DNA from 2 places in the Neorhizobium sp. NCHU2750 genome. Region 2 is predicted to be linked to the other one. Evidence: riboswitches for the same ligand, from Rfam matches in the RefSeq annotation. Region 2 holds a riboswitch; the other holds the start of a gene.

Region 1 (3,402 bases), 770 kb from region 2:
TATCGTCGAGCTTGAGAATGGGAGGTGCCATGAGGACCGTTTATGCTCCGGAAAAATCGTTGGGTCGGGCAAGGATCATCGCCTTGCCAGCTCTTAGATGGAATTCGACAGGGCCTTCCGCAACATTGGAGACGGTGCGGGACGAGCCGAAGGGCAGCGAAAAGTCCTTCAGCGGATATCGCGCGCCGAGGATATCGAGGCCGGACAGGGCCGAAAGACCGAGGACGGAAAAGAGCGCCCCCCTGGGCAGATCAACCGTCTTTTTGCCCGGCAGGAAGGGAATGGCCTCTTCATCGCCGGACATCAGCAGCACGTCCATGCCGCGTTCGGCAAGCCCCATGGCGTGCAGCAGGTGCTGCAGCGCGTGGTCCGACCGCTCGCCGCCGAGAGCGCCGATCAGGATGAGGCGGGTTGCGCCGCGTTCGACCGCCTCGGCCGTGGCGATCTCGCCATCGGTCTCGTTTTTGGCCGGCGGATAGGTCTGGCGCTCGACGTCGGGAAACCGGGCGATCAATGTGTCATCGGAGGAATCGAAATCGCCGACCCAGAGTTCCGGCGTGACGCCAAGCTCGACCGCATGCCGCATGCCGCTGTCTGCGGCAATGACGCGGCTACCCGCGACCGCGCGGCGGACGCGATCGGTGACGGCAAGGTTGCCGCCAAGCAGGATTGTGAAGGTCGAACTGGCCATGGGCACTGCCCATAGCGCAAAGCGAGGGGGAAGGGAAAGCGGTTGCGTGCAGGCAGAAGCCGCCCAGGCGCGAAAACCCGGATTTCATTCGCGCCGATCCCGGCCTTTCTCCGTGTCCTGCTTCGAAAAGAGACCTCGCGAACGCTTAGCCGGAGCCTCAGGCCGAAGGGGGAGTGCCGAAATCGGCCTCGATGATCAGCAGATCGCGCCGGGCTCCCTTGGCGGCGAAGGCGCGAGCCTCGGTATAATCGGGATCGTCATAGCAGGCTTTTGCGTCCGCGTAGGTCGGGAATTCCACCAGAAGAACCCGGCTCGTGTCGGGGCGGCTTTCCTGCAGTGCCGGGGCTTCCTCCCCGCGCAGCACCCGCACGCCGTATTTGGCTGCAATAGGCGCCCAGAGCCTGCCATATTCCTGCTGTGCCGCCTGATCGATGATCTCGGTGGCGAGGATGAACCAGTAACCCTTCATGAAAATCTCCTTGATTGCCCTACAGGCTTAGCCGGTCCGTGGCGGAGCGCCCAATCAATAAAAATGATGCGGTGTTCAAATCCAGGCCGCAGCCCGCGGATGATTTTGCTGCCATTGACGTTCACGGCAGCAAGGATTATTTGGAGAGCCGTAATTCGTGGTGATTTGGCCGGCCGGCTTGCAGCCACGTTAAAAAAGTCGCTAAAGGGCCGCGAGAACATGTTTCCCACGGGCCGGTCGCGATTTTTCGTTGCCGGCTTTTTGTTTGTGGGTTCGACATGCCGATCAAGATTCCCGATACGCTTCCAGCGTTTGCCACTCTTGTTTCCGAAGGCGTACGCGTCATGACCGATACGGCCGCGCTGCGTCAGGACATCCGTCCGCTGCAGATCGGGCTCCTCAACCTCATGCCGAACAAGATCAAGACCGAGGTGCAGATGGCGCGCCTCGTCGGTGCCTCGCCTCTGCAGGTGGAGTTTTCGCTCGTCAGGCTCGGTACCCACAAGGCGAAGAACACGTCGGAAGAACATCTCCTGTCCTTCTACCACACCTGGGAAGAGGTGAAGGAGCGCAAGTTCGACGGCTTCATCATCACCGGCGCACCGGTGGAAACGATGCCCTACGAGGATGTCAGCTATTGGGATGAGATGAGCCAGATCTTCGACTGGACGGCGACCAATGTGCATTCGACGATGAATGTCTGCTGGGGGGCGATGGCGGCGATCTATCATTTCCATGACGTGCCGAAGCACGGGCTCGACCAGAAGGCCTTCGGGGTCTATCGCCACCGCAATCTGGCGCCGGCCTCGGTCTATCTCAACGGTTTTTCCGATGATTTCCAGGTGCCCGTGTCACGCTGGACGGAGGTTCGCCGCGAGGATGTGGAGAAGAAGCGCGATCTGGAAATCCTGATGGAATCCGACGAGATGGGGCTTTGCCTGGTGCATGAGAAGGCGGGCAACCGGCTCTATATGTTCAATCATGTCGAATATGATTCCACCTCGCTGGCTGACGAATATTTCCGCGACGTGAATGCCGGCATCCCGATCAAGATGCCGCATGACTATTTCCCGCATAACGACGACACGCTGACGCCGCAGAACCGCTGGCGCAGCCATGCGCATCTTCTGTTCGGCAACTGGATCAACGAGATCTACCAGACGACGCCCTACGACCTGGAGAAGATCGGCACGGAATGAGTGTGGTGGTTCGCGCGTATGTCGGAAAAGACGTCGCGCGGCTTCCTTGCCCATTGCAGCGCCCTGTCAAATCGCGCAGTTTGCCGCCGTTGAGAGACGGAGGACATTCATGGCTGGGCAGGCGCTTGAGATTTTCGGCACGACGCCGGAGGGGGAGGTCGTCCACCGTGTGCGGATCGCCGGCGGCGGTCTGGTCGCCCATGTGATCAGCTGGGGTGCGGTGATCCAGGACCTGCGCCTCGAAGGCCATGATGCGCCGCTGGTGCTCGGCTTCGACGATTTTGCGTCCTATCTTGCCCACTCGCCCTATTTCGGCGCGACGCCCGGCCGCTGCGCCAACCGGATCGGCGGCGGGAAGTTCTCGATTGACGGACGGGACTATCAGCTCGAACTCAACGAGCGCGGCATCACCCACCTGCATGGCGGTTCCGACGGAATTGCCGAGCGCAACTGGATGATCGTCGAGCATGGCGCCGACAGGGTGGTGCTGACGATCACCGATCCCGACGGGCGGGCCGGCTATCCGGGCAATTGCACGATCAGCGCCACCTATCATCTTTCGGGCAACGGCACGCTTTCCGTCATCTATGAGGCCGTAAGCGACGAGAAGACGCCAGCCAATATCTGCCAGCATTCCTATTTCAACCTCGATGGCCGCGAGGATATCTTTGGCCACGAGATCATGATTGCTGCCGACCGGCTGACGGAAGTCGATGGCAATCTCGTGCCGACCGGCCGGCTGACCGATCTCGCCGGTTCGCCCTTCGACCTGCGCCGCATGGGGCCGGTCAAGCGTTCTGGCGCGGATGGTCTGCAAGTGCCCTTCGACCACAATTACTGCCTGTCGGCGCAGCGTGGTGCCAAGCGCTCGGTGGCGCTGGTGCGCAGCCTCTATTCAGGCGTTTCGCTGGAGGTGAGGACGACCGAGCCCGGCGTGCAGTTCTATGCCGGGGTGATGGTCAACGTGCCGGTGCCGGGCTTCGATGGTCGCCGCTACGGCCCCTATGCCGGCTTCTGCCTGGAAACCCAGATCTGGCCGGACG
Region 2 (3,402 bases):
GACCGTTGCAGCTGCTCGCGCGACAAGATCAAGGGCGTTCTGGCAGGCTTTACGGCAGAAGAGATCGAGGCGAGCCAGGAAGATGACGCGATCTCCGTCACCTGCGAATTCTGCTCGACGACCTATCGGTATGAAGTGGCTGAGTTTGCTGCGGCCTGAGCGGGGCTTTTCGGGCTCAGTTCAGCACGCGGGTCTGCCCGGGTGAATCCAGCGAGAAGGCGGGGATGTCGACTTTGAACACCTCGCCTTCCTCGGTCTGCATGTCATAATGGCCGAACATCATGCCCGACGGCGTGTCGAGCGGGCAGCCGGAAGAGTATTCGTAGCTATCGCCCGGCTGCAGACGCGGTTGTTCGCCGACGACGCCGAGACCATCGACTTCGTCCACCAGTCCATTCTGGTCCGTGATGTGCCAATAGCGATGCACAAGCTTGACCGTATGGATCGAATGGTTCTCGATCACGATACGATAGCCCCAGACATAGCGGCTTTCTTCCGGGCTGGACTGTTCTTCGAGATAGTAGGGCTCGACAGCCACTTCTATATCTCTCGTCCGGGCGCGATACATCGACAAATACCTCAACTCTAGTGAATCGGATATCGTACAGGCCGGCACGAAGGTCAAGAAAACTCGCGGTTTACGCGAGAAACTGTGATGACTTCTTGAGATTAGGGATAACTGATATGGTGAATCCGCCTGAGGCGAATTCACCATATCCGGTTTGTCGGGGCCCTTAGATCGAGGCGAGCGCCCTGGCGAAATCGTCCAGAAGGTCCTGATTGTCCTCGATGCCGGCGGAGAAGCGCACGGTTCCCGGCGAGATGCCGAGTTCGGCGCGGGCCTCGTCCGTCAGGTTCTTGTGCGTCGTCGTTGCGGGATGGGTGATCAGGCTGCGCGTATCGCCGAGATTGTTGGAAATGGTCACCACTTCCAGCGCGTTCTGCAGCTTGAAGGCCGCTTCCTTACCGCCCTTCAATTCGAAGCAGACCAGCGTCGATCCGCCCGACATCTGCTTGGCAATGATATCGGCCTGCGGATGGTCCTTGCGGCCCGGATAGATCACCTTCGCGACCTTGCTGCTGTCAGCGAGGAAGTCAGCTATCTTCGAGGCGTTTTCCGTTTGCTGCTTGACGCGCAGCGGCAGGGTTTCCAGGCCCTTGATCAGCGTCCAGGCGGTGAACGGCGACATGGCCGGGCCGGTATGGCGATAATAGTCCTGCAGGTGCTCGGTAACCCATTCCTTGTCGGAGAGTATGACGCCGGCAAGGCTGCGTCCCTGGCCGTCGATATGCTTGGTGGCCGAATAGACGACGATATGTGCACCGAGTTCCAGCGGTTTCTGGAAGAGCGGCGTGGCGAACACGTTGTCGACCACGACCTTGGCGCCGATCTGGTTGGCAAGCTTGGCAACGCCGGCAATGTCGACGATCTCGAGTGTCGGGTTGGTCGGGCTTTCGAGGAAGAATACCTTGGTGTTCTTCTGGATCGCCTTTTCCCAATTGGCGAGATCACGCCCGTCGACCAGCGTGCATTCGATACCGTAGCGGGGAGCGAGCGTCTCGACCACCCAGCGGCAGGAACCGAACAGCGCGCGGGCTGCGACGATATGATCGCCGGCTTTCAGCTGGCAGAGCAGGGCTGCCGAAACGGCGGCCATGCCGGATGCCGTGGCGCGGGCTTCTTCTGCACCTTCGAGCGCGCACATGCGCTTTTCGAACATGTCATTGGTCGGGCTGCCGTAGCGGGCATAGATATAGCCCTCGGTCTCGCCCTTGAAGCGGGCTTCAGCCGCTTCCGAATTGTCGTATGCAAAGCCCTGCGTCAGATAAATCGCTTCCGACATCTCGCCATATTGCGAGCGCAGCGTGCCGCCGTGAACGAGTGTGGTCGCCGGGCGAAATTTGTTTGTCATGTCAGTCCTCATTCCAAAACAAAAAAAACCGGCCGCGAAAGCAGACCGGTTTTAAAAACCCGGTCTTTTTAGCCACTTGTTTAACGTGGCTGCAAGCCGACCGGCAAATCACCACGGGATAAAGCTGCCTTACGCCTCGCATCTGCTTGCGTCAATGGCTCGCATTTGGTTTTGTCACCGCCACAAATTTGGAAGTGACATGATGGCTCGCGACACGGGAATTCTGGCGGACCGCGCAATTGCGGACCTATTTGAAACGGGACGGCTGGTTTCCGAACGCGAACTGGACCGCGATCAGATCCAGCCGGCAAGCCTTGACCTGCGTCTCGGCGCCAAGGCTTTCCGCGTCCGCGCCTCCTTCATGCCGGGCCCCAACAGTCTCGTGGCCGACAAGCTCGACCGGCTGAGCCTGCATGTCGTCGACCTGTCGCATGGCGCGGTTCTGGAAACCGGCTGCGTCTATATCGTGCCGTTGATGGAAAGCCTCGACCTGCCGGCCACCATGTCGGCTTCGGCCAATCCGAAATCCTCCACCGGCCGCCTCGATATCTTCACCCGCGTCATCACCGATCACGCACAGGAATTCGACAAGATCCCGGCCGGCTATCGCGGCCCGCTCTATCTCGAAATCTCTCCGCGCACCTTCCCGATCGTTGCCCGCCAGGGTTCGCGCCTGTCGCAGATCCGCTTCCGCATCGGCAATGCGCTCCTGTCTGAACCGGAAGTCCTTCACCTGCATGAAACCGAAACGCTGGTCGCATCGACCAGGCCGAACGTGTCGGGTGGCGGCATTGCCCTGTCGATCGATCTGAAGGGCGATGCCAACGGCCTGATCGGCTATCGCGGCAAGCATCACACCGCCGTCGTCGATGTCGACAAGAAGGGCGAGCACGATGTCTTCGATTTCTGGGAGCCTCTCTATAGCCGCGGCCGCAACGAACTGATCCTCGATCCGGATGAGTTCTACATCCTCGTTTCCCGCGAAGCCGTGCATGTGCCGCCGCTTTACGCGGCCGAAATGACCCCCTTCGATCCGCTGGTCGGCGAGTTCCGCGTTCATTATGCCGGCTTCTTCGATCCCGGCTTCGGACATGAAGCCGCAGGCGGCCGCGGCAGCCGCGCCGTGCTGGAAGTGCGCAGCCACGAAGTGCCCTTCATCCTGGAAGACGGCCAGATCGTCGGGCGGCTCGTCTACGAGCACATGCTGGAAAAGCCTCAGGGCCTCTACGGCACCGGCCTTGGCTCGAATTATCAGGCGCAGGGCCTCAAGCTTTCCAAGCATTTCCGCGGCTGATCACCACATCCGTGGCAGCCTTGCCGTGATGCCGCAGCAATTCATTCTTCGACCTGCCGCCCATCGAAGCGGCCTTGACAGAGCCGGCGGCTTGTTGGAAACCTCACATCTGCAAGCGGGTGTAGCTCAATGGTAGAGCAGCAGCTTCCCAAGCTGAATACGAGGGTTCGATTCCCTTCACCCGCTCCAGCCTTC

What was found. A riboswitch is a leader RNA that binds a small molecule or an ion and turns the genes downstream of it on or off. The one in region 2 is predicted to bind S-adenosylmethionine.
Region 1: another riboswitch for S-adenosylmethionine. It lies ahead of metA (homoserine O-acetyltransferase MetA); the one in region 2 lies ahead of NCHU2750_RS00545 (O-succinylhomoserine sulfhydrylase).

What each region holds. Positions count from the first base shown of each region.
Region 1 is NZ_CP030827.1:3,654,694-3,658,095, reverse strand. Features, by position in the region: gene NCHU2750_RS17765 (ABC-F family ATP-binding cassette domain-containing protein) at 1-31, opposite strand, end outside; gene NCHU2750_RS17760 (thiamine diphosphokinase) at 41-691, opposite strand; gene NCHU2750_RS17755 (DUF1330 domain-containing protein) at 849-1,160, opposite strand; SAM riboswitch at 1,308-1,385, shown strand; gene metA (homoserine O-acetyltransferase MetA) at 1,439-2,359, shown strand; gene NCHU2750_RS17745 (aldose epimerase family protein) at 2,469-3,402, shown strand, end outside.
Region 2 is NZ_CP030827.1:109,608-113,009, forward strand. Features, by position in the region: gene NCHU2750_RS00535 (Hsp33 family molecular chaperone) at 1-159, shown strand, start outside; gene apaG (Co2+/Mg2+ efflux facilitator ApaG/CorD) at 176-568, opposite strand; gene NCHU2750_RS00545 (O-succinylhomoserine sulfhydrylase) at 735-1,913, opposite strand; SAM riboswitch at 1,961-2,038, opposite strand; gene NCHU2750_RS00550 (2'-deoxycytidine 5'-triphosphate deaminase) at 2,113-3,207, shown strand; tRNA gene NCHU2750_RS00555 (tRNA-Gly) at 3,323-3,396, shown strand.